Regions from separate parts of the Streptomyces sp. NPDC101151 genome, predicted to be linked through region 2. Evidence: riboswitches for the same ligand, from Rfam matches in the RefSeq annotation. Region 2 holds a riboswitch; each other region holds the start of a gene.
The links. Region 2 has a riboswitch for cobalamin ahead of ACIRU3_RS34710 (CbtB-domain containing protein). Riboswitches for the same ligand answer to the same signal wherever they lie in the genome.

Region 1: it holds a riboswitch for cobalamin, as region 2 does, so the genes downstream of both, ACIRU3_RS35520 (ribonucleoside-diphosphate reductase subunit alpha) here and ACIRU3_RS34710 (CbtB-domain containing protein) in region 2, are expected to answer to the same signal.
Region 3: it holds a riboswitch for cobalamin, as region 2 does, so the genes downstream of both, metE (5-methyltetrahydropteroyltriglutamate--homocysteine S-methyltransferase) here and ACIRU3_RS34710 (CbtB-domain containing protein) in region 2, are expected to answer to the same signal.
Region 4: it holds a riboswitch for cobalamin, as region 2 does, so the genes downstream of both, ACIRU3_RS24685 (CbtB-domain containing protein) here and ACIRU3_RS34710 (CbtB-domain containing protein) in region 2, are expected to answer to the same signal.

The regions. Positions count from the first base shown of each region.
Region 1 is NZ_JBIWPP010000028.1:85,623-91,739, forward strand. It holds gene ACIRU3_RS35520 (ribonucleoside-diphosphate reductase subunit alpha) at 1-1,222, opposite strand, end outside; cobalamin riboswitch at 1,348-1,485, opposite strand; gene mctP (monocarboxylate uptake permease MctP) at 1,786-3,396, opposite strand; gene ACIRU3_RS35530 (DUF3311 domain-containing protein) at 3,393-3,659, opposite strand; gene ACIRU3_RS35535 (GntR family transcriptional regulator) at 3,796-4,560, opposite strand; gene nagB (glucosamine-6-phosphate deaminase) at 4,806-5,591, opposite strand; gene ACIRU3_RS35545 (TetR/AcrR family transcriptional regulator) at 5,762-6,117, shown strand, end outside.
Region 2 is NZ_JBIWPP010000027.1:16,833-22,949, reverse strand. It holds gene ACIRU3_RS34745 (sensor histidine kinase) at 1-940, shown strand, start outside; partial or broken gene ACIRU3_RS34740 (hypothetical protein) at 1,262-1,351, shown strand; gene ACIRU3_RS34735 (hypothetical protein) at 1,380-1,916, shown strand; gene ACIRU3_RS34730 (hypothetical protein) at 2,178-2,645, shown strand; partial or broken gene ACIRU3_RS34725 (short-chain fatty acyl-CoA regulator family protein) at 2,649-2,999, shown strand; gene ACIRU3_RS34720 (hypothetical protein) at 3,213-3,560, opposite strand; gene ACIRU3_RS34715 (CbtA family protein) at 3,706-4,458, opposite strand; gene ACIRU3_RS34710 (CbtB-domain containing protein) at 4,481-4,702, opposite strand; cobalamin riboswitch at 4,739-4,882, opposite strand; gene ACIRU3_RS34705 (enoyl-CoA hydratase) at 4,954-5,745, opposite strand; gene mmsB (3-hydroxyisobutyrate dehydrogenase) at 5,742-6,117, opposite strand, start outside.
Region 3 is NZ_JBIWPP010000014.1:5,730-11,846, forward strand. It holds gene metE (5-methyltetrahydropteroyltriglutamate--homocysteine S-methyltransferase) at 1-1,392, opposite strand, end outside; cobalamin riboswitch at 1,545-1,768, opposite strand; gene ACIRU3_RS24705 (3-hydroxybutyryl-CoA dehydrogenase) at 1,951-2,820, opposite strand; gene aceB (malate synthase A) at 2,817-4,415, opposite strand; gene aceA (isocitrate lyase) at 4,533-5,816, opposite strand.
Region 4 is NZ_JBIWPP010000014.1:419-4,883, forward strand. It holds gene ACIRU3_RS24680 (MMPL family transporter) at 1-2,095, shown strand, start outside; cobalamin riboswitch at 2,227-2,376, shown strand; gene ACIRU3_RS24685 (CbtB-domain containing protein) at 2,413-2,631, shown strand; gene ACIRU3_RS24690 (CbtA family protein) at 2,653-3,405, shown strand; gene ACIRU3_RS24695 (histidine phosphatase family protein) at 3,660-4,250, opposite strand; gene metE (5-methyltetrahydropteroyltriglutamate--homocysteine S-methyltransferase) at 4,394-4,465, opposite strand, start outside.

The DNA.
Region 1 (6,117 bases), on a different contig from region 2:
TCTGCGCGAGGGTGCGCATCATGCGGCCGTACAGGTCGCGGGCCGGGATGGTCCTCTTGGCCAGCCCGTCCGCCTCCGCCTTGCGGTAGGCGGCGTCGAACTCCGCGCCCCACAGGTCGACCAGCTCCGGCACGTCCGCCGGGGAGAACAGCGACCACTGCTCGTCGGCGTTGACCCGGCGCATGAACTCGTCGGGGATCCAGTGGGCCAGGTTGAGGTTGTGCGTACGGCGGGCGTCCTCACCGGTGTTGTCGCGCAGCTCCAGGAACTCCTCGATGTCGGAGTGCCAGGTCTCCAGGTACACCGCTGCGGCGCCCTTGCGTCGGCCGCCCTGGTTCACCGCGGCGACCGAGGCGTCCAGGGTCTTCAGGAACGGGACGATGCCGTTGGAGTGCCCGTTGGTGCCGCGGATCAGCGAACCGCGGCTGCGGATCCGGGAGTACGACAGACCGATGCCGCCGGCGTGCTTGGAGAGGCGGGCGACCTGGTGGTAGCGGTCGTAGATGGAGTCCAGCTCGTCCAGCGGGGAGTCGAGGAGGTAGCAGGACGACATCTGGGGGTGCCGCGTGCCGGAGTTGAAGAGGGTGGGGGAGGAAGGCAGGTAGTCGAGGCGGCTCATGAGCCCGTACAGCGCCGAGACCTCGTCCACGGAGCGGGCCGTGTCGTCCTCGGCGAGGCCCGCGGCGACGCGCAGCATGAAGTGCTGGGGCGTCTCGATCACCTTGCGGGTGATGGGGTGCCGCAGCAGGTAGCGGCTGTGCAGGGTGCGCAGGCCGAAGTAGCCGAAGCGGTCGTCGGCGGTCCGGTCGACCAGCGCGTCCAGACGCTCGGCGTGCAGCCGCACGAACTCCGCCGTGCGGTCGGCCACCAGGCCCTCGCGGTGCCCCACGGCGACGGACTCGGTGAAGGACGTGACGCCCTGCGAGGCGGCCTCGGCGCGGATGGAGACGGTCAGCAGCCGGGCGGCCAGCCGGGAGTAGGCGGGGTCCTCGGAGATGAGGCCGGCGGCCGCCTCCGTGGCCAGCTCGCGCAACTCCGCCTCGTCCGCCCGGGCGGAGCGGCCCCGCAGCGCGGCCGCGGCGACGCGGCCGGGGTCGGCGTCGGGGAGGTCGGCGGTCAGCTCGGTCAGGGTCCGCAGCAGCGCGGCACCGGGACCGTCGGTGTCCACCGGGGCTTGCGTCGCCTGGATGGCTGAAGCCGGTTCGGCTGGCGCGATGGTCACGTGGGGCTCTCCCTCGCTCGGCACGGGGGCCTGGCGGAGGGCAGGGGGCAGCACGAGCGCGCACGGCGTCGCGTCCACCGGCCCACTCCACGAAGCCCGGACGTCTGGAGGCACCCGGACCGGACGGCCGGGCGCGCGCTGCCGGCAGGTCCTCGGACTGAACAGGCGTGCGGATACACGCAAGTACACCGTTGCGGGACAGTTCCGGATTCGCACCGGATTCCCCTGCGACGACAGCGAGGACGAGCATACATCTAGTGCCGGGCTGTGGTGTCACCCCCAGATGTTGTGTCTGTTGCGTGTTGCGGCGGCTTCAGAGTGTCAACTCGTAGGTGGGGATCCGGACGGCGTCCAGGTGGGGGACGGGGTTCCGGTTCCGCGCGCGTGTGCGAACGGGGCCGAGGTGTTCGTGGCTCCTCCGGGCGCCGATGCGGTGGGGCGCTGCGCATCGGGCGCTGGGCGGACGGCGGCCCCACGGCGGGCGGGCACGAACAGCGGGCCGCCGTGGTGCTCGGCGGCCCGCTGCGGGGTGCGTGGGGTTGCCCGTGCCCCTCGGGCGCGGTTCAGTGACCGGCGCCTGCCGTGGCCGGCGGAAGCTCCACCTCGACGCCCGCGTCGCCGGCGTCCGCCGTGTAGTCCTCCGGCCTGGTCTCGTCGAGGCCCTCGGGGGCCTTCACGGCCTTCAGGACGAAGGTCAGGACCACCGTGACGACGACGTTCAGCACGAAGGCCGTGAGACCGATGTAACCGATCTCACCGATGCCCGGGATCTCCTTCGCGGAGCCGCCGAAGTGCTTCTGGGTCGGCGAGGCCACCCCGTACGCGGCGAACGTGCCGTAGATCATTCCGACCGCCCAGCCGGCGAGCAGCGCCCAGCGGTGGAACCACCGGGTGAACAGGCCACCGACCAGGGCCGGGAAGGTCTGCAGGATCCAGATGCCGCCCAGCAGCTGGAAGTTGATGGCGACCGTCTTGTCCATCGTCAGGACGAAGACCAGCGCACCCACCTTCACCAGCAGCGACACCAGCTTGGAGACCCGGGTCTCCTGCTCGGGCGTGGCGTCGGGCCGGATGAAGTCCTTGTAGATGTTGCGGGTGAAGAGGTTCGCCGCCGCGATGGACATGATGGCCGCGGGCACCAGGGCGCCGATGCCGATCGCCGCGAAGGCCACGCCCGCGAACCAGTCCGGGAACATGTCCTCGAACAGCTGCGGAATCGCCAGCTGCCCGTTGGTGACCTTCACCCCGGCCGCGATCGCCATGAAGCCGAGCAGCGCGAGCAGGCCCAGCATCAGCGAATACAGCGGCAGGATCGTGGTGTTGCGCCGGATCACCTCACGGCTCCTGGACGACAGCGTCGCGGTGATCGAGTGCGGGTACATGAACAGCGCGAGCGCCGAGCCGAGCGCCAGCGTGGCGTACGTCCACTGGCCCGCGGGGGCCGGTACGAGACCGCCCGCACCCGCCGCGGTGAACTTGTCGCCCGCCTTGGCGAAGATGTCGTCGAACCCGCCCAGCTTGATCGGGATGTAGATGATCGCCACCGCGATGACGATGTAGATCAGCGTGTCCTTCACGAACGCGATCAGCGCGGGCGCGCGCAGCCCCGACGAGTAGGTGTACGCCGCCAGCACGCCGAAGGCGATGAGCAGCGGCAGGTCCTTCACGAACCAGTTGGTGTTCTCGCCGCCGCCGACACCCATCACGTCCAGCACCGCCTGGATGCCGACGAGCTGGAGCGCGATGTAGGGCATCGTCGCGAGGATGCCGGTGAGCGCCACCGCCAGCGACAGCCCCTTCGAGCCGAAGCGGCCGCGCACGAAGTCCGAGGTGGTGATGTAGCCGTGGCGGTGCGAGACCGACCACAGGCGGGGCAGGAACGTGAAGATCAGCGGGTAGACCAGGATCGTGTACGGCACCGCGAAGAAGCCGGCCGCGCCCGCCGCGTAGATCGCCGCCGGTACGGCGACGAAGGTGTACGCCGTGTACAGGTCGCCGCCGAGCAGGAACCAGGTGACCCAGGTGCCGAACGACCGTCCGCCCAGGCCCCATTCGTCCAGGGACTGCTCGTTGTCGGCCCTGCGCCAGCGCGCGGCGAGGAAGCCCATGGCCGTGACGGCCAGGAAGAAGAAGATGAAGACGCCGAGCGCGACGCCGTTGACGCCGTCCTTCACTGCGCCGCCCCCCTGTCCTGCGTGGCCCTGCGGGCGCTCTGGTCGCGCTGCCACAGCTTGTACGCGAGCACCGTGAGCGCGGTGGAGATCAGCACCCACAGCATCTGGTACCAGTAGAAGAACGGGATCCCGATGAACGCGGGATCGTTCTTGGCGTACGAGCCCACCCACAGCATCGCCACGAAGGGCGCGACGAGACACAGGCCGATGATCACGCGGACCGGTGTCACGACCGGTGGTCTCACTTCAGGCGTTTCGGACATGCCATGGCTCCGTCCCCTCGCTGATCATCTGTGTAATGCGCAGGCAATCTAGGTGACGGTGTCAGGGCAGCGGAAGACCTCGTCCGTATATCGGTATGTCGATTTCGGGGTTGTGGCGTGAAGAACCGAACTCCGGTCAGTCCTGCGGGCGCTTCAGCCGTGCCACGAACTTGTACCGGTCGCCCCGGTAGACGGACCGCACCCATTCCACCGGCTTGCCCTCCCGGTCCAGGGAGTGACGGGAGAGCATCAGCATCGGCAGGCCCACGTCGGTGCCGAGCAGGCCGGCCTCGCGCGGGGTGGCCAGCGAGGTCTCGATGGTCTCCTCGGCCTCGGCGAGATGGACGTCGTAGACCTCGGCGAGGGCCGTGTACAGGGACGTGTACTTCACCAGCGAGCGTCTGAGGGCCGGGAAGCGCTTGGCCGACAGGTGGGTGGTCTCGATCGCCATCGGCTCGCCGTTGGCCATGCGCAGCCGCTCGATGCGCAGCACGCGCCCGCCGGCCGTGATGTCGAGCAGCTCGGCGAGCCGGTCGTCGGCGGTGATGTAGCCGACGTCCAGCAGCTGCGAGGTGGGCTCCAGGCCCTGGGCGCGCATGTCCTCCGTGTACGAGGTGAGTTGCAGCGCCTGCGAGACCTTCGGCTTGGCGACGAAGGTGCCCTTGCCCTGGATGCGCTCCAGCCGGCCCTCGACGACGAGTTCCTGCAGGGCCTGGCGGACGGTGGTGCGGGAGGTGTCGAACTCGGCCGCCAGTGTGCGCTCGGGCGGGACCGGCGTGCCCGGCGCCTGCGTCTCCGTCATGTCGAGCAGGTGCTTCTTCAAGCGGTAGTACTTGGGCACGCGCGCGGTACGGACCGTCGTCCCGGCCTCGTTCTCCGCACTGCCGACGTCGGTGCTCATGCTCTGCCTTCCCGGCTCCTGATGCCGAAAGCGACCGACATCCCATCGGTCACGGCTCACATCGTGGCACGGCTTCGCGCCTCAGGGCTCCACCCGCACGCTCCGTGATCTCCTCTATATACCGTCGGACCCGGTGTTGGTCTAGTCCAGGGGGGCGGGAGGTGTGCGGTGGCGACGCTCCTACGGCGGCGCGACCGCCCGAGCGGTGCCTGTCCCGGGTGCCGGAGCGGTGCCGGCGCCCCGGACTAGATCCCCTGCCAGTCCGGCTTGTTCGCGTAGGTGTGCCGGAAGTAGTCGGCCAGCTTGAGCTTGGACGCGGCGGCCTCGTCGACGACCACCGTGGCGTGCGGGTGCAGCTGGAGCGCGGAGGCCGGGCAGACGGCCGCGACCGGCCCCTCGACGGTCGCCGCGACCGCGTCCGCCTTGCCCTCGCCCGTCGCCAGCAGCACCAGGTGCCGGGCCTCCAGGATGGTGCCGATGCCCTGGGTGATGACGTGGTGCGGCACCTGCTCGATGTCGCCGTCGAAGAAGCGCGCGTTGTCGATCCGGGTCTGTTCGGTCAGCGTCTTGATCCGGGTGCGCGAGGCGAGCGAGGAGCACGGCTCGTTGAACCCGATGTGCCCGTCCGTCCCGATGCCCAGCAGCTGCAGGTCCACACCGCCGGCCCCGGCGAGCGCCCTGTCGTACGCCTCGCACGCCCCCTGGACGTCCTCGGCCGTGCCGTCCGGCCCCATGAACGCGTCCATCCCGATCCCGAGCGGCTCCAGCACCTCCCGGCGCAGCACCGAGCGGTAGGACTCGGGATGCTCGGCGGGCAGACCCACGTACTCGTCGAGCTGGGCTATCCGTGCCCGCGACGTGTCCACGGCACCGGAGCGCACCTTGCCGGTCAGCGCCTGGTAGACGGGCAGTGGAGTCGAGCCGGTGGCCACACCGAGCAGGGCATCGGGCTTGCGTCGCAGCAGCTGGGCCATGGCCTCGGCGATCAGCTCGCCGCCCGCCGCGGCGTCCGGAACGATGACAACTTCCACGCTGGGCCTGCCGTTCTGAAGAGGGCCTGGAGGTCTGGGAGAGGTCAGAGCAAAGGTCTCTATGTGGTTTAGACCAATCTAACAGAATCGGACTCCCGGGCCCAGGTGAGGCGCCTGTTGTGCCGGCACTTCTCCGGCATTTCTCTAGGGGACGCTATAAAATGCACTCCATGGTGAGCGCCCGGGAGACGGTCCGGCAGACGGCAGAGGCGACAGGGCAGGTCAGGGCGTCGCGGTCGCGGGGCCGTCCGCGCTCCTTCGACCGTGCCACCGCGCTGGAGAAGGCGCTCATGGCCTTCTGGGAGCACGGCTACGAGGCGACCTCGGTCTCCGATCTCACCCGGATCATGGGCATCGGCGCCCCGAGTCTGTACGCGGCCTTCGGTGACAAACGGACCCTGTTCGAAGAGGTCGTCCGGGTCTACGCCGACACCCACGGCGCCTTCGGCGACCGCGCCCTCGCCGAGGAGCCCACCGCCCGCGCCGCCGTCGAGCGGACGCTGCGCGAGGCCGCCGCCGTGTACAC
Region 2 (6,117 bases):
CGCGGCGCGCCTGGAGCACACCCCGACCCGTATCGCCGAGGTCGACGACCTGGCGTACACGCTGCAGACCGTGCTCGCCCGCTACGACGAGCAGGTCGAGCGCACCGGGGAGGCGCTGGCCACCGCCCGCGCGTTTGCCGCGACCGCGTCCCACGAGCTGCGCACCCCGCTGATGAGCATGCGCACCAACCTCGACATCCTCACCGGCCACCCCGACCTTGAGCCCGCGGACCGGGCGGAGGTGCTGCAGGACCTGGGGCGCGAACACGCCCGGTTGCTCGGGCTGTTGGTGATGCTCAGGGCACTCGCGCAGGGCGACCTGGTCGAGGCGGACGCGTTCACGTCACTGGACTTCGCGGAGGTGGTGGACGCGTCGGTCTCCGACCTGCGGCGCACGCACCCCGACGCCGAAGTGTCCGTGCGGGCCCCCACGGGGCTGCGGGTGCACGGCTGGGAGCAGGGGCTGCGTTCGGCGGTGGACAACCTTCTGGCCAACGCCTGGACCCACGGCCGCTCCGACGACGGCGTCTCCCGCATCGAGGTGGTCCTGCGCCCGTCCGGTGACCTGCACCAGCCGACCGCGGTACTCACCGTGGACGACCACGGTCCCGGCATCCCTGCCGAGCGTCACGAGGAAATCTTCCAGCGCTTCCACCGGGGCCCCGACAGCCCCGGCTCCGGCCTCGGGCTGACTCTGGTCGCCCAGCAGGTCGCCCTGCACGGAGGCAGGACCGCCGTGCAGGGCCGCCCCGACGGGCGGCCCGGCACGCGCTTCGAGGTACGACTGCCGACCACCGGCATCCGCGACGTGGAAGGCACCCTGCCGCTCCTCAACCGGGACTGGCTGACCGGCGCGGCCGGGGAACCACCGGATCCGGCCCGGACGGCTCCCGGGAGGACTTCGTCCACCTACAGCTCGCCGGGGCAGCGCAGAAGCTGATGCTCGCGAGGGCAGCTCGGCGGGTGTGAAGACGACGAGCGCGGCCGCGTGGTCCGCACCGAGGGCGTGGACGGCCTTCTGTCCGGGACGCTGACGTACGACGACGCGGCACGAAAGTCGACGTACAGACTGCCTGGGCCGCGTCTCGGTGCACCGCTACAACGCCGAGGGCCAGGTCGAGGAGGAGACGGATCCGCTGGGGGCACCTCACCCGAGCCCGCTGGGACGAGTACGGCGCCCGGCATGTCGCCGTCACCGACGCCCTGGAACGCACGACCCGGTACGCCTGCGACGCCTCAGGCGACCTGACGGACCCTCACCCTGCCGGACGGATCGGTCGCTCGGGCCGCGTGCAACGCGTTCGGGCAGCCGACGGAGGTCGTCGAGCCGAGCGGGGCTGTCCGGCGGCACACCTACGACGAGCGGGGGCAACCTCCGCATGAGCGTCGACCCTACGGGGGCCGAGACCCGGTACACGCACGACGAGGCGGGTCGCCCGACAGCAATCACCGACGCTCTCGGCCACACCCGCACCGTCGCGTACGACCCGGCCGGCCTGCCCGTCGCGACGACCGACGAGCTGGGCCACACCAGGGCGATCCGCCGGGATTCCTTCGGCCGGATCTTCGAGCTGACCGATCCGCTGGGCCACGCCACCCGTCTGGGCCGGACCAGCGAGGGCAATCCGTCGTGGCGCCGACACCCGGACGGCTCGCGCGAGTCATGGGCCTGGGACGCGGAAGGCAACCTCCTCGGCCACACCGACGCCGCCGGCAACACGACCCACCACACTCCGGGCCCCTTCGACGGAGCCGGCGGACAATCACCACGGCTATGTACGCACTCCGCGGACCTGGATCGACCCCCTCGGTCGTTCCCCCTGCAACTATGGCACCGACGACTTGTACCAGGCGGCCGCCACCATCGAGAAGGGCCAACTGTCGCCGGCCGGCTGGGCCTGGCAGAAACACGGTGACCCAAGCCCTGGCAATCTGGCCAAGCTGGGTCAAGCTCATGTCGCTATGTACAATTTCGGCAAGGTTACCAATAGTGAGCGGCCCGAGATCGCCAACGAGATGATCCAGGACATACTCACCGACCCGAACGTGGTCGAGAAGGTCAACACCTCGGCGTCAGCTCAATGCGGTGGCATCACCCGGGACTTCAGGGTTCCCGGAGGCTGGGGCGCCCGATGGAGTTGGCGTGGGGGCCAACTCACTTTTGTGGGACTCCTGTAATGGTGGGGCAGCACGAGGCCGAACCGGCCTACCGGGCAGAGGACTTCGTCACAGATGGAGCACTGCGGGACGTCTGCGTCCTCGACACCACGATCGACGACTGGCGGCGCATGTTCGACGGGCTGCGCGCGGTCCCGGGGCACCATGTCCTTACCTGGACGCTCTATGGCACGACGGAGAGCGGAGCCTTGGACGCCTCCGCCGTATGGTCCCGACTGGAGCGGGATCCGGAGGAATCGGCGAGCCTGGCCATCGACGTCGACGGTGTGTGGTTCACCTGCTATTTCTTCTACATCGAAGAGCTCGAGTTCACCTTCGATCCTTCCGACGTGGTCGACAGGGCGACCTTCACACCCGTTCGTGCCTTTGTGACCTGGCTGGGAACGGCGACGGGCCGGGAAGTCATCGTGACGATGGAAGGCACCGACCACGCTGCCATGCCTGCCCTGATCCGGTGGCGGCCGTGAAGTTCGTTCTCCGCACCGGGGCGGATGCTGACGCAGGTGGCGGAGATGCCAGACGGGAAACGGTACTTCTGGGTTGCGCGGACCATCACCCGCGGAGGATTCGGCCATCACGCGCCCCGCGCCGAGTTCGCGGTGGCACTCGGCTGCGAGCTGAGGCACGCCCACCGGCTCGTCCACGCCGAGGGGATCGCTCTGGACGACCCGCGGGCCGCGACGCCCATCGGTCTGGGCTGCCGGATCTGTGAGCGCCGCGACTGCGCGCAGCGGGCCCGGCCACCGGCCGGCGGCCGGCCGGCCATCGACCCGGACCGGCGTACGTACGTGCCGTATCCCGGGGAGACCCATACCCCATGACACCGATGGCCGGTGGGTCAGAAGCGGCCCCGTGGCGGGCGCCCTTTCGGCCGGGTCGCCACTCGCGTGCCCGGGTGGTCGCCTCCCCGGGCGTGCAGGGCCGGGAAACGGCGGCAGCTCTCGGCCTGGACGGCGCACAGGCGCGGGATCTGCCGGACTTGGACGGTCGTACGGTCGCCGTGCCGAGTCGCAGGTGGCGCGGACGGGCGTGGCTCAGGAAGCCATGTCCCGGTGCCGGCGCAGCAGCGCCGCTATCGAGCAGCGCAGACACTCGGTGCCCTCGCCCCGCTCCGTTGCTGTTTCCGTGGCGCAGGACGTCAGGCACGGTGACGACAGCGTGCCCTCCGGCTCTTGGCAGTCCGCCGGAACGTGGACCAGCGTCTCAAGCTCTTGAAGTAGCTTTTCGGTCCGCTTCGCCTGGTGGGCGAGCACCCGCACCCGGGCGCTCTGGCCGCCGATCTGCCGTCGGCTGGCGATCAGTTGCTCGTACTCCTCGACGGTGAGGGCCACCGCCTCGCGGCCCGCGAGGGTGATGCGGCGCGGCTGGAGATGTCTGGCCACTCTGTCCTCCGCTCCTCGGCTTGGTGGTCCCCGCCGGATCGGTCGGCGGTCTGTGTCATGTCCGTGATCCGATCGCGTGGGTGCCCGGAGAACGCGAGAGGGCCCCCGGATGGTTCCGAGGGGCCCTCACGTGTCCCAAAACCGATCAGTTCGAGGCGGGAACCGTCCGCCCGGACGGTGCTGCCGCGGGCTTGGGGTTCAGCTGGCGCTCGGCCAACTCCCCGAACAGCAAGCCGAAGCCGCCCCACAGGACGGACTGGATGGCCAGTGCGGACAGCCGGAACCGCCACAGCAGGGCGGCCGGGAAGTCCTTCGGGACCTCGTTGATGACGGGCAGGAACTCGTAGGCCAGGCCGATCACGACGCCGAAGGCGGCCACCGCGACCACGGTCGCCCACCAGGTACCCAGGCTGGGCGCCAGGCGCTTGCCCAGGATGGTGGCAGCGATCGCGAGGAGGACGCTGAGCAGCATCATCAGGAAGTACAGGGTGGTTCGCTTGCTGATCGTGTCGGGGTCGCCGACCGACGGCGGGTTGGCCGGGTACTTCAGGAACGGCACGACGTAGACGGCGATCAGGGCGCAGCCGGACAGCAGCAGTGCGGTGGCCCGCGGGCTGAAGCGGCCGACGCGGCCGAGCGCGAAGCAGTAGGCGAGCGCTGCGATGCCGCCGAAGGCGACCCCGTAGACGAGGACGCCGGTGGCGAGGCCAGCCGTGGACTGCAGGGAGCGGGAGACGACTTCCATCTCGTGCTCGTGGGAGTGGGCGTCCTCGAAGGCGATCGCCTTGTCGACGCTCGGCTCACCGAGGAGGTAGGCGACGACCAGGGCGAGCACGCCGGCGGCCAGGCCGGCGAGCATGCCCCGGACGAGGAGGTTTCTTACCGTTGCGGAGTTCATGAGTGTGCGCTGTCCCGTCGGTTCAGTGGCAGGGGAAGCCGAGCAGGTGGCGGGCGTCGTGAACCCACTCGTGGACGTCCGTGCCGTTGAACACGGAGGTGGCGCCCTGCTCAGCGCCGACGAAGTACAGCAGGACGAGCATGAGGATGCCGAAGAAGACCGCCCAGGGAGCTATCGCCTTCAGCGGCAGCGTGGCGGGAACGACGGGGGTGGTGGCTGTCGGCTGGGCGACGGTCTGCGCCATGGCAGAACCTCCTCTGGGAGTTCGCGTCCCATCTCGGTGGTGCACAGGACGACGGCCACGGGTCTGACTTGCCAGACACCCAGGGGATGTCTCGCATACAGTGGCGCGACCGTGCCGGATTCCCACCGGCTTCCGTCTCGCCGTCGTCAATATCGGACAGACCGTACCGCGTGACGCGTGCACGGCCAAGACCACGTCCGCCTGGCGTGATCTTCCTCTCGGGCCAGGCGGACGATCCGGTGCCGCGACACTCAACGGTGACGGAATTCCGGCGGCCGCTTGTCGACGAAGGCGGCCATGCCCTCCTTCTGGTCGGTGGTGGCGAACACTGCGTGGAAGAGGCGCCGTTCGAAGCGGACCCCTTCCGTGAGCGTGGTCTCGAAGGCCCGCCCCACGGCTTCCTTCGCCATCATCGCCACCGGCAGCGACATGCCCGCGATGGTCTCGGCGACGGCGAGGGCCTCGCCGAGCAGATCGTCGGCAGGCACCACACGGGAGACCAACCCGGCGCGCTCGGCTTCCGCCGCGTCCATGGTGCGCCCGGTCAGACACAGCTCCATGGCCTTGGCCTTGCCGACGGCGCGGGTCAGGCGCTGGGAGCCGCCGATGCCGGGGATCACCCCGAGTTTGATCTCGGGCTGGCCGAAGACGGCGGTGTCGGCGGCGAGCAGGATGTCGCAGAGCATGGCGAGCTCGCAGCCGCCGCCGAGGGCGTATCCCGCGACGGCGGCCACGGTCGGTGTGCGGAGCTGTCCGAGCCGGTCCCAGGCGGCGAACCAGTCGGCGAGGTACATGTCCAGGTAGCCCTGTGGCTGCATCTCCTTGATGTCGGCACCGGCCGCGAACGCCTTCGCCGAGCCGGTGATCACGATGCAGCCACAGTCCGGGTCCCGGTCGAGGGCCTCGGTAGCGGCGACGACCTCGCTCATGACCTGGAGGTTCAGCGCGTTGAGAGCCTTGGGCCGGTTGAGGGTGAGCAGGGCGGTGCGGCCCTTGCGTTCGACGAGGATCGTCTCGTACTCGGTGGCCGGGTCCATGCTCATGCCTCTTCTCCGCTCTGATCCCTGATGGTGCGGACGATGCCGGAGAAGTCCTCCGCCGCACCGGCGCGCTCGGCGTAGGCGGCGTACAACTCGGCCGCGCGCAGGCCGAGTTCCGCATGCACTCCGCCTGCTCTGACTGCGTTGGCCGCGAGCCCGAGGTCCTTGGCCATCAGCGAGGCGGCGAATCCCGGGCGGTAGTCCCGGTTGGCGGGGCTGGCCGGCACGGGGCCGGGAACGGGGCAGTTCACGCTGAGTGCCCAGCACTGCCCGGATGCCGTGGAGGCCACGTCGTAGAGAGCCTGGTGGGACAGGCCGAGGCTCTCGCCGAGGACGAACGCCTCGCTCACGGCGATCATGGAGATGCCGAGGATC
Region 3 (6,117 bases), on a different contig from region 2:
CGCACGCAGGTCGGCACGGGCGGTGCGCAGCTCGCCTGTCTGCGGGAAGGAGCCGATGGTGGTCGTGGGCAGCAACGGCAGGCCGAGGTGGGAGCGCTGGGCGGCGGCCCGCTCGGGGTACGACTGGGAACGGCGGGCGTCCGTATCGGTGACGGCGGCGCCGCGGGCGCGGACGGCCGGATCGCTCGTGATGGGCGAGCCTGCCCGGGAGGCGAGGTCGGCGCGGTTGGCGGACAGTTCGGCGGCGATGGCGTCCGGGCCGCGGGTCAGCCCGCGGGCCAGCGTGACGATCTCGGTGGTCTTCTGCCGGGCGAAGGCGAGCCAGCGCCGGATCTGTGGCTCGATGTCCCGCTCCGCCGAGGCGTCGAGGGGGACGTGCAGGAGGGAGCAGGAGGCCGACACGTCCACCCGGTCTGCCAGGCCGAGGAGGGTGCCGAGCGTGGCGAGGGACTTCTCCAGGTCGTTGACCCAGATGTTGCGGCCGTTGACGACACCGGCGACCAGGCGCTTGCCCGCCAGCCCGCCGATGGCCGCGAGCGCGTCCAGGTTGGCGGCGGCCGACTCGGTGAAGTCGAGGGCGAGGCCGTCGACCGGGGCCTTGGCGAGTACCGGCAGGGCGTCGCCGAGGCGGTCGAAGTAGGAGGCGACGAGCAGCTTCGGCCGGTCCGTGAGGGCACCGAGGTCGCGGTAGGCGCGGGCTGCCGCGTTCAGCTCGGCCGGTGTCCGGTCCTGGACGAGCGCGGGCTCGTCCAGCTGCACCCACTCCGCGCCTGCCGCGCGCAGGTCGGTGAGGACCTCGGCGTACACCGGAAGCAGTCGGTCGAGCAGGGTGAGCGGGTCGAAGTCCGCGGGCACGCCGGGCGCGGGCTTGGCGAGGAGAAGGTACGTGACGGGACCGACGAGCACGGGCCGCGCGGTCAGGCCGAGCGCGAGGGCCTCCTGCAACTCCGCGACCTGCTTGGCCGAGTTGCCCGAGAAGACCGTGTCCGGACCCAGTTCGGGCACGAGATAGTGGTAATTGGTGTCGAACCACTTGGTCATCTCGAGCGGCGCCGCGTCCTGCGTGCCGCGCGCCATGGCGAAGTACCCGGCCAGCGGGTCGGCGGTGACGGCCTCCCGGTGGCGTGCGGGGATCGCGCCGACCATGACGGTGGTGTCGAGCACGTGGTCGTAGTACGAGAAGTCGCCGGTCGGCACTTCGCCGATGCCGGCGTCCGCGAGCTGCCGCCAGTTCGTACGGCGCACTTCGGTGGCGGTGGCGCCCAGGGCGGCGGCGGTGACGCGGCCCTTCCAGTAGCCCTCGATCGCCTTCTTCAGTTCCCGGCTCTGTCCCTGGCGGGGGTAGCCGTACACGGTGGCCCGTGCTGCCGCGGCTGCGGGCTTGGTGGTCACGGAGATCTCCTTCGCGAGATTGATCCCTGAGATCCCGGGGACGGGACGAGAGCGCGAAGGGGTGACGGACCGGACGGCAGCGACCGGTGGCCGTCCGTGCGGTGTGTTCGCCGACCCGCCCTCGGGGTCACCGGGATGTCCGCGTACGAGTGCTTCGCACACGGGCAGATGGCAGGTCTTCGGACTCGCGGGCACGTCCTCACCGAGGAGGACACCTACTGGCCGTCGCTTCCCAGGCCCGGTACGTCGGGCCCAGTGCGTATGACGGCGGTCGTTCTCGCTCACCGCTGCGGGGCAGTCCCGGATTCCCACCGGGTTCCCTCTTACGACGCGTCCCGTCTGGCGGACGGGGCGAACCAGCTGCACCGGCAAGCCTAGACGGTGGCGCGAGCGGCCGGAGTCCCACTCCACCATTCGGACGGTGGGATGGACGACGGGCACGGACGGCCGGACGGGAGGCGTCGCCTGTGCGCCCCCGCCCTTCCCCTGCGTCCACCCGCCGGTTCCCTCGGCCGGCGGGTGCGGTCCGGGCCCCTCAGCCCAGTGGTGCCAGGCTGCTCAGTCCTGGCCGTACACGTGGAACCCGCGGCCGGTCTTACGGCCCAGCAGTCCCGCCTCGACCATCCGCTGGAGCAGCGGGGGAGGGGCGTGGAGGGGTTCCCGGAACTCGTCGTAGAGCGACTCGGCGATCGAGGCGACGGTGTCCAGCCCGATCAGGTCCGCGAGCCGGAGCGGCCCCATGGGGTGGGCGCACCCCAGCTCCATGCCGGTGTCGATGTCGGCGGCCGTGGCGAAGCCGGACTCCGCCATGCGGACGGCCGCCAGAAGGTACGGGATGAGCAGCGCGTTGACGACGAAGCCCGCTCGGTCCCGGGAGTGGACGACCGTCTTGCCGAGCGTGCGTGCGGCGAAGTCCTCGACGGCGGCCAGGGTCTCCGGTGCCGTGTGCAGCGAGGACACGACCTCGACCAGCGGCAGTACGGGCACCGGGTTGAAGAAGTGCAGTCCCACGACCCGGTCGGCGCGACCGGTGGCCATTCCGAGGCGCATGACGGGGAGCGAGGAGGTGTTCGTGGCGAGAACGGCCGCCGGGTCCTCGACGATCTTGTCGAGGGCGGCGAACACCTCGGTCTTGGCCTCCGCGTTCTCGATGACGGCCTCGACGACCAGCTCCCGGTCCGCCAGGTCCTCCAGATCGCCGGTGAACACCAGGCGGGCGAGGGCGTCCTGCGCGGCGGCCGGCTCCAGCTTGCCCCGCTGCACCGCACGCTCCAGCGAGGAGGCCACACGCCCCCGTGCCGCGAGGGCGGCCGTGGCGTCGGCCTCGCAGACCACCGTGTCCAGCCCGGCCCGTGCGCACACCTCGGCGATGCCCGCGCCCATCTGGCCGCCGCCGACCACTCCGACGCGCCGGATGCCGCCGCTCATGACCGGGTCTCCGTCCGGCGCACGAGGTGGCGGGCATAGGCGTCCGGCGTGAAGAAGAGCGGCAACTCACCGGTCAGTGCAGTGTGTTCGAAGAGGTCACGGATCTCGTCGACCGGCGCCCACGGGTACTCGGCGCCGAGAGCGACGAGTTCCTCGTCGAGCATCCCGAGGACCGTGTCCCGGTCGATCACGCGGTGCCGCAGCCACTGCCAGATCTGCACCCGGGCGATCTCGGCCGTGGCCGCGTCCTCCATGAGGCCGTTCAGCGCGACGGCGCCCTGCCCGCGCAGCCAGGCGGCGAAGTAGCGCAGGGCGACCGCGATGTTCGTCCGCACGCCCTCTGCCGTGGGCGGTCCGCTGATGCGGCGCACGGACAGCAGGTCCGCGGCCGTCACCGCCACGTCGTCCCGGGTGCGGTCGAGCTGGTGCGGCCGGTCGCCGAGGACGGAGTCGAAGACCTCGCGGCAGACGGGCACGAGCCCGGGGTGGGCGACCCAGGAGCCGTCGAAGCCGTCTTCGGCCTCGCGCTCCTTGTCCAGTCGGACCTTGGCGAGCGCCGCCTCGTGGGCGGCCGGGTCCTTGCTGGGCACCTGGGCGGCCATGCCGCCGATGGCGTGGGCGCCGCGTCGGTGGCAGGTGCGCACGAGCAGTTCGGTGTAGGAGCGCATGAAGGGGGCGGTCATCGTGACCTTCGCACGGTCGGGCAGCAGGAAGTCGGTGCGGTGGCCGAAGGTCTTGATCAGGCTGAAGAGGTAGTCCCAGCGGCCCGCGTTGAGGCCGGAGCTGTGCTCGCGCAGCTCGTAGAGGATCTCCTCCATCTCGAACGCGGCGGTGATCGTCTCGATGAGGACCGTGGCGCGGATCGTGCCGTGGGGGATGCCGAGCAGTTCCTGGGCGGCGACGAAGACGTCGTTCCACAGGCGGGCCTCGTAGCGGTTCTCCAGCTTGGGGAGGTAGAAGTACGGGCCGTGCCCGGCGTCGATCTGGCGCTGCGCGCAGTGGAAGAAGTACAGGCCGAAGTCGACGAGCGCGGCGGGCACCGGACGGCCGTCGAACTCCAGGTGTTCTTCGTCGAGATGCCAGCCGCGTGGCCGTACGACGATGGTGGCGAGCTGATCCCGGTCGGCGAGTCGGTATTCCTTGCCGTCGTCGGCGGTGAAGTCGATGCACCGCTCGATGGCGTCCAGCAGGTTGAGCTGGCCGCCGATCACGTTGTTCCAGGTGGGAGCGGTGGCGTCCTCGAAGTCGGCCATCCACACACGGGCACCGGAGTTGAGGGCGTTGACCGTCATGCGGCGGTCCGGAGGGCCGGTGATCTCCACGCGGCGGTCGGTCAGGCCGGGGGCGGGCGGTGCGACACGCCAGGAGGGGTCGGCGCGGACGGCGGCGGTGACCATCGGGAAGTCGAGCGGGGACCCACTGGCCAGGCGCAGGACCTGGCGCCGGCGTTCCTTCATCAGGTCCTGGCGGCGCCGGGCGAAGGCCGAGGCCAGCTGACCGACGAAGTCCAGGGCGGCGGGCGTGAGGATCTCGTCGTGACGGTCGCCCAGGGGAGCGAGGATGCGGACGTGGCGGGTCGGAGCACTGGTGGGCATCGGTTCTCCTGCGGAAGGAAGGGGGAACGGGGGTCGGACGGGGACGGTCGTACGACCCCCGTTCGGCTGGGGCGGACCGGACGGGCTGGACGGGCCCGACGGGCCGAACGGGTGCGCCTAGTGGAACTGCTCTTCCTCGGTGGAGCCGGCCAGCGCGGTGGTGGAGGAGGCGGGGTTGACGGCGGTGGAGACGAGGTCGAAGTAGCCGGTGCCGACCTCGCGCTGGTGCTTGACGGCCGTGAAGCCGTGGGCCTGCGCGGCGAACTCCTTCTCCTGCAGGTCGACGTAGGCGGTCATGCCGTGCTCGGCGTAGCCGCGGGCGAGGTCGAACATGCCGTGGTTGAGGGAGTGGAATCCGGCCAGCGTGATGAACTGGAACTTGTAGCCCATCGCGCCCAGTTCGCGCTGGAACTTGGCGATCTGGTCGTCCTCCAGTGCCGCCTTCCAGTTGAAGGACGGCGAGCAGTTGTAGGCGAGCATCTGGTCCGGGTACCGGGCATGGATGGCCTCGGCGAACTCGCGGGCCTGCGCCAGGTCGGGGGTGCCGGTCTCGACCCAGATCAGGTCGGCGTACGGGGCGTAGGCGAGCCCGCGGGCGATGACCGGGGCCATGCCGTTGCGTACGCGGTAGAAGCCCTCGGCGGTGCGCTCGCCGGTGACGAACTCGGCGTCGCGCTCGTCGACGTCGCTGGTCAGCAGGTTGGCGGCCAGGGCGTCGGTGCGGGCGACGATGACCGTGGGCGTGTCGGCGATGTCGGCGGCGAGCCGGGCCGCGTTCAGGGTGCGGATGTGCTGCGAGGTCGGTACCAGGACCTTGCCGCCGAGGTGGCCGCACTTCTTCTCGGAGGCGAGCTGGTCCTCGTAGTGGATGCCGGCCGCGCCGGCCGCGATCATCCCCTTGGTCAGCTCGAAGGCGTTCAGCGGGCCGCCGAAGCCGGCCTCCGCGTCGGCGACGATCGGGGCGAGCCAGTCGGTCGTGTCGCCGGCGTTCTCGGCGGTGGCGATCTGGTCGGCGCGCAGCAGCGCGTTGTTGATCCGACGGACCACCTGCGGCACCGAGTTGGCGGGGTACAGGCTCTGGTCGGGGTAGGTGTGTCCGGCCTGGTTGGCGTCGGCGGCGACCTGCCAGCCGGACAGGTAGATCGCCTGGAGCCCGGCCTTCACCTGCTGCACGGCCTGACCGCCGGTGAGGGCTCCGAGCGCGTGGACGTAGTCCAGGTCGTGCAGCTGCCGCCACAGGCGCTCGGCGCCGCGCCGGGCCAGGGTGTGCTCCTCACGGACACTGCCGGACAGTCGCACCACGTCCTCGGCGGAGTAGGTGCGCTCGATGCCCTGCCACCGGGGGTCGGTCGACCAGCGCCGCGCGAGTTCCTCGGCCGCCTGCGTCCTCGCATCTGCCATGACTGTCACCGTCTCCTCGGTCTGTTGATTCTGCCAATCCGCTGCCTCGGAGGAGCAGGGTGGCACTCTGTGTCTCTCTCCGGATGCGGCCCGCCGTCCGCTGAGCGGAGAAGGTGAGCAATGCTGCCGTTCACCGGCCGCCACCATCGCCGGGATCTCCGACGTCAGGGCATGAATCGCGCCCGGATCCGAGTGGCGACCGCCGGGTCCGGCGGGCCGCACTGAGACTCTGGCATTGGCACTGGGTGCCATCAACCATGGCTGAATGCCAACTTCTGTGAATCTTTCAGCTGTTGATTGC
Region 4 (4,465 bases), on a different contig from region 2:
CCTGCCCTCGAACAGCGACGAGAGCAGTTTCCTGCCCAAGAGTTATGAGTCCATCAAAGCGGCGGATCTCCAGGAGAGGGCGTTCCCCAGCGCCTTCACCCCGTCCGCGATCGCGCTGTATCAGCGCACCGACGGCGGCAAGCTGACCGCCGCAGACAAGAAGGACATCGCCCGGATCACCTCCGACCTGGGCAAGAAGCACATCGACCAGGTGCAGAAGGTCGTCCCCGGCCTGCCGTCCAAGGACGGCAGGTACGACCTGACCCTGGTGCAGATGGACAGCAAGAACGCCGGCCAGCCCAAACAGGCGGATGCGGCCAAGGTGTTGCGCGAGGACGTGAAGGAGCTGGCCAAGGGCACCCATCTCGATGTCAAGCTCGGCGGCTCCGCCGCCCAGGCCCTCGACCAGCAGGACTCGTCCAAGCGCGGCCAGGCGTTGATCGGCATCGGCACCTTTGTGATCATCCTGGTGACCCTGCTGATCATCTTCCGGGCGCCGATCCTCGCCCTACTGCCCCTGGTCCTGATCGGCCTGGTGTCCGCGATCGCCAACGGGCTGATCGCGTACGCCACCAAGCTGTTCGACCTGCAGGCCAACAGCTCGATCTCGTCGATCCTGATCGTCGTGCTCTTCGGCGTGGGCACGGACTACTTCCTCTTCCTGATGTTCCGCTACCGCGAACGCCTGCGCGCCGGCGACGAACCCAAACAGGCCATGGTCAACGCGGTCGCCCGGGTGGGCGAGGCCATCGCCTCGGCCGCCGGAGCGGTCATCATCGCCTTCTTCGCCCTGGTGCTGTCCACGCTGGGCTTCCTGAAGCAGATGGGCCCGGCGCTCGCCATCGCGGTCGCTGCCACCCTGGTCGCGGGCCTCACGCTGATCCCGGCCGTGGTCTCGCTCATCGGGCCGAAGGTCTTCTGGCCGTCCAAGTCCTGGCAACAGGAGCCGGCCAACGCGCGTTTCGCCGCCCTCGGCCGCGGTGTGCAGCGCCGCCCGGCGCTGACGGCCGTGGTGTCCGGACTCGTCATGGTCGCGCTGTCGCTCGGTACGCTCGGCTACAAGGCCACGTTCGACCTGGCGTCGGGCTCCATGCCCAAGACCAAGGAGTCCATGGTCGTCCAGGACGAGATGCAGAAGGCGTACTCGGCGGGCGCCGCCGCACCCACCGACGTCTATCTGTCCAGCACCGGCGGCAAACCGCTGGACAAGGCCGGCTTCGACGCGTACGCGAAGAAACTCGGTGCCGTGGACGGCGTCGCGACTGCCCGCATGACCCAGCTGAACAAGGAAGGGACCACGGCGGACTTCACCGTCACGCTCAAGTACGAGGCATCGACGGACAAGGCGATCGACACCGTGGGCGAGGTGCGCGACGTCGCGCACTCCGACGCCCCCGAGGGGACCGAAGCCCTCGTCGGCGGCATGTCCTCGATCTACAAGGACATCAACACCGCGGTCAACCACGACTACCGGACGGTCTTCCCGGTCGCCGCCCTCCTGATCATGGTGATCCTGGGGCTGCTGCTGCGCAGTGTGGTCGCCCCCTGGTATCTGATGGCCTCGGTGGGCCTCGGCTTCGGCGCCACTCTCGGCGCAACCGTGTGGATCTTCCAGGAGGGACAGGGACACTCGGGTCTGATGTTCATGCTCCCGGTGATCATGTATCTCTTCGTTGTCGCCATCGGCACCGACTACAACATCCTCATGATCGCCCGGCTCCGCGAGGAGGCCCGCGAGGGCCGTGACCCGCGTGAGGCGGCCGGCATGGCGCTGCGACATGCCGGGCCCACCGTCGCGGCGGCCGGTTTCATCCTGGCGGCGACCTTCGCCACGATGATGCTGGCGGGCAACGCACTGCTCACGGAGATGGGCTTCGCGGTCTCCTTCGGTATCGCGGTCGCCGCCTTTGTCATGTCGATGTTCTTCACCCCGAGTCTCACCGCGCTGATCGGCCACGCGGCCTGGTGGCCGGGGCACGGTGACCGGGCGGTGGAAGCGGAAGTCGTCGCAGGCGCCGGATCCTTCGATGCCGATCCGGTCCACGACCACGGCCGGGACGCGGTCGCGCACGATCCGTCGGGTCGCCGCGGTTAGCGGCGCTGTGACAGGGCGGGTCTGCCGGGCCGTACGGCCCGGCAGACCCGGCGTTCCCCGGTAGGACCGAGCGCGCGCTTCGGGTGCACGGCGAGAGGAAGATCACGACTGTCCAGGCGGTCTTGGCCGGGCAGGCGGCACGCGGTACGGTCGGTGCGATATTGACGACGGCGAGACGGAAGCCGGTGGGAATCCGGTACGGTCGCGCCACTGTGTGCGAGACACCTTGGAAGAAGGGGTGTTTCGTGAGTCAGACCCGTGGCCGTCGTCCTGTGCACCACCGAGATGGGACGCGAACTCCCAGAGGAGGTCCTGCCATGGCGCAGACCGTCGCTCCGCCGACAGCCACTCCCGTTGTTCCCGCCACGCTGCCGCTGAAGGCGATAGCGCCGTGGGGGGTCTTCTTCGGCATCCTGATGCTGGTTCTGCTGTACTTCGTCGGCGCCGAGCAGGGCGCCACCTCCGTGTTCAGCGGCACGGACGTCCATGAGTGGGTGCACGACGCCCGTCACCTGCTCGGCTTCCCCTGCCACTGACGCGAGGGACGCCGCACTCTCATGAACTCCGCAACGGTAAGAAACCTCCTTGTGCGGGGCATGCTCGCCGGTCTGGCCGCCGGTGTGCTCGCTCTCGTCGTCGCCTACCTCCTCGGTGAGCCGAGCGTGGACAGGGCGATCGGCTTCGAGGACGCCCACTCCCACGAGCACGAGATGGAAGTCGTCTCCCGCTCCCTGCAGTCCACCGCCGGTCTGGCCACCGGTGTCCTCGTCTACGGGGTCGCCTTCGGTGGCATCGCGGCGCTCGCGTACTGCTTCGCGCTGGGCCGGGTGGGCCGCTTCAGCCCGCGGGCGACCGCGTTGCTGCTGTCGGTCTGTGCCCTGGTGGCCGTGTACGTGGTGCCGTTCCTGAAGTACCCGGCCAATCCGCCGTCGGTCGGTGACCCGGACACCATCGGCAGGCGGACCACGCTGTATTTCCTGATGATGCTGCTCAGCGTGCTCCTGGCGATTGCCGCCACCATGGTGGGCAAGCGCCTCGCGCCCTCGCTGGGCGCCTGGTGGGCGACGGTGGCCGCGGTGGCGGCGTTCGTCGTCGTGATCGGGGTGGCGTATGGGTTCCTGCCGGTCGTCGACGAGGTGCCGAAGGACTTCCCGGCCGCTCTGCTGTGGCGGTTCCGGCTCTCGGCGCTGGCCATCCAGACCGTTCTGTGGGGCGGTTTCGGTCTGCTCTTCGGCGAGTTGGCCGAACGCCTGCTGAACCCGAAGCCCGCGACCGCCGCGAGTGGACAGACGATTCCGGCCGCACACTGAATCCTTCAGGACACGACAGGGCCCCTCGGAACCATCCGGGGGCCCTCTCGCGTTCCCCCGAGCACCCGCGGCGTGCAGGAGCGGAGGAGCCCGGTGGCCGCACATCCCCACAGCCCCGACCGTTCCACATCGCTCCTGGCGGACCTGAGGCGGTCGCCCTGACACGGACACCGGCTGCCTGCGCTGCGCGGTCGCGGAGTCGCTGCGGCGCCACCGGGACGCGACCGCCTGCGCAACCATCATGGTGAGCGGCGTCAGCGACCTGCTGCTTCCCCCGACTGGGCGAGGTCGTGTCCGAGCCGCAGGTTCCAGCGGCCGGACCGGCCGGTGACTTCCGTCGCCGTGAGCGGCCTGACGTCGACACGCCAGAACGCGGCCTCGGGCGCGCCCAGCGCGTGCACCACCACGGCCCGCACCACCTCCGGCTCCACCACGGCGACCGTCCTGTCGTCGGCCAGAGCAGTCGTGTCCAGCCACCGTGCGATCCGCGCGCACAACACCCGTACCGACTCTCCGCCGTGCGGTGCGGCCCCCGGATCGGCCAGCCAGCCGGCCACCGCCTCCGGCTCGGCGGCACCGACCTCCTCCAGCGTCCGCCCCCGCCAGCGGCCCATGTCCAGGCCCGCCAGTGCCGGGTCCGGTGAGGCATCGAGGCCGAGCGCGGAGGCTGTCTCCCGGCAGCGCACGCTGGGAGAGGCGAAGACCCGGCCGGCAGGCGGCAGGGATCCGGCCGCCGACCTGGCCCGTGCCCCTGCACTTTCCTCGATCGAGTCGCCGTCGTCGAAGCGGGCCCGCCGCAGTGACGGTGTGGTCGCTGGTGAGATGAGGGTGACACGGCTGGTCACGCGGTTGCTCCTCCTGCTTCCGCCGCACGGCGGGTTGTCCTGGACCGAATGCGTACGACGGTACGGGCATGCCCGGCAGCCATGCACGCCCGCCCCGGCCAGAACGGACGGGGGGGGGGGCTCGGTGACCGGAGAATGGCCCGCTACAGCTCCGCGCGCACCGTGCGTGCCGCAGCGACCAGGTTCTCCAAGGAGGTCCGCACCTCGGGCCAACC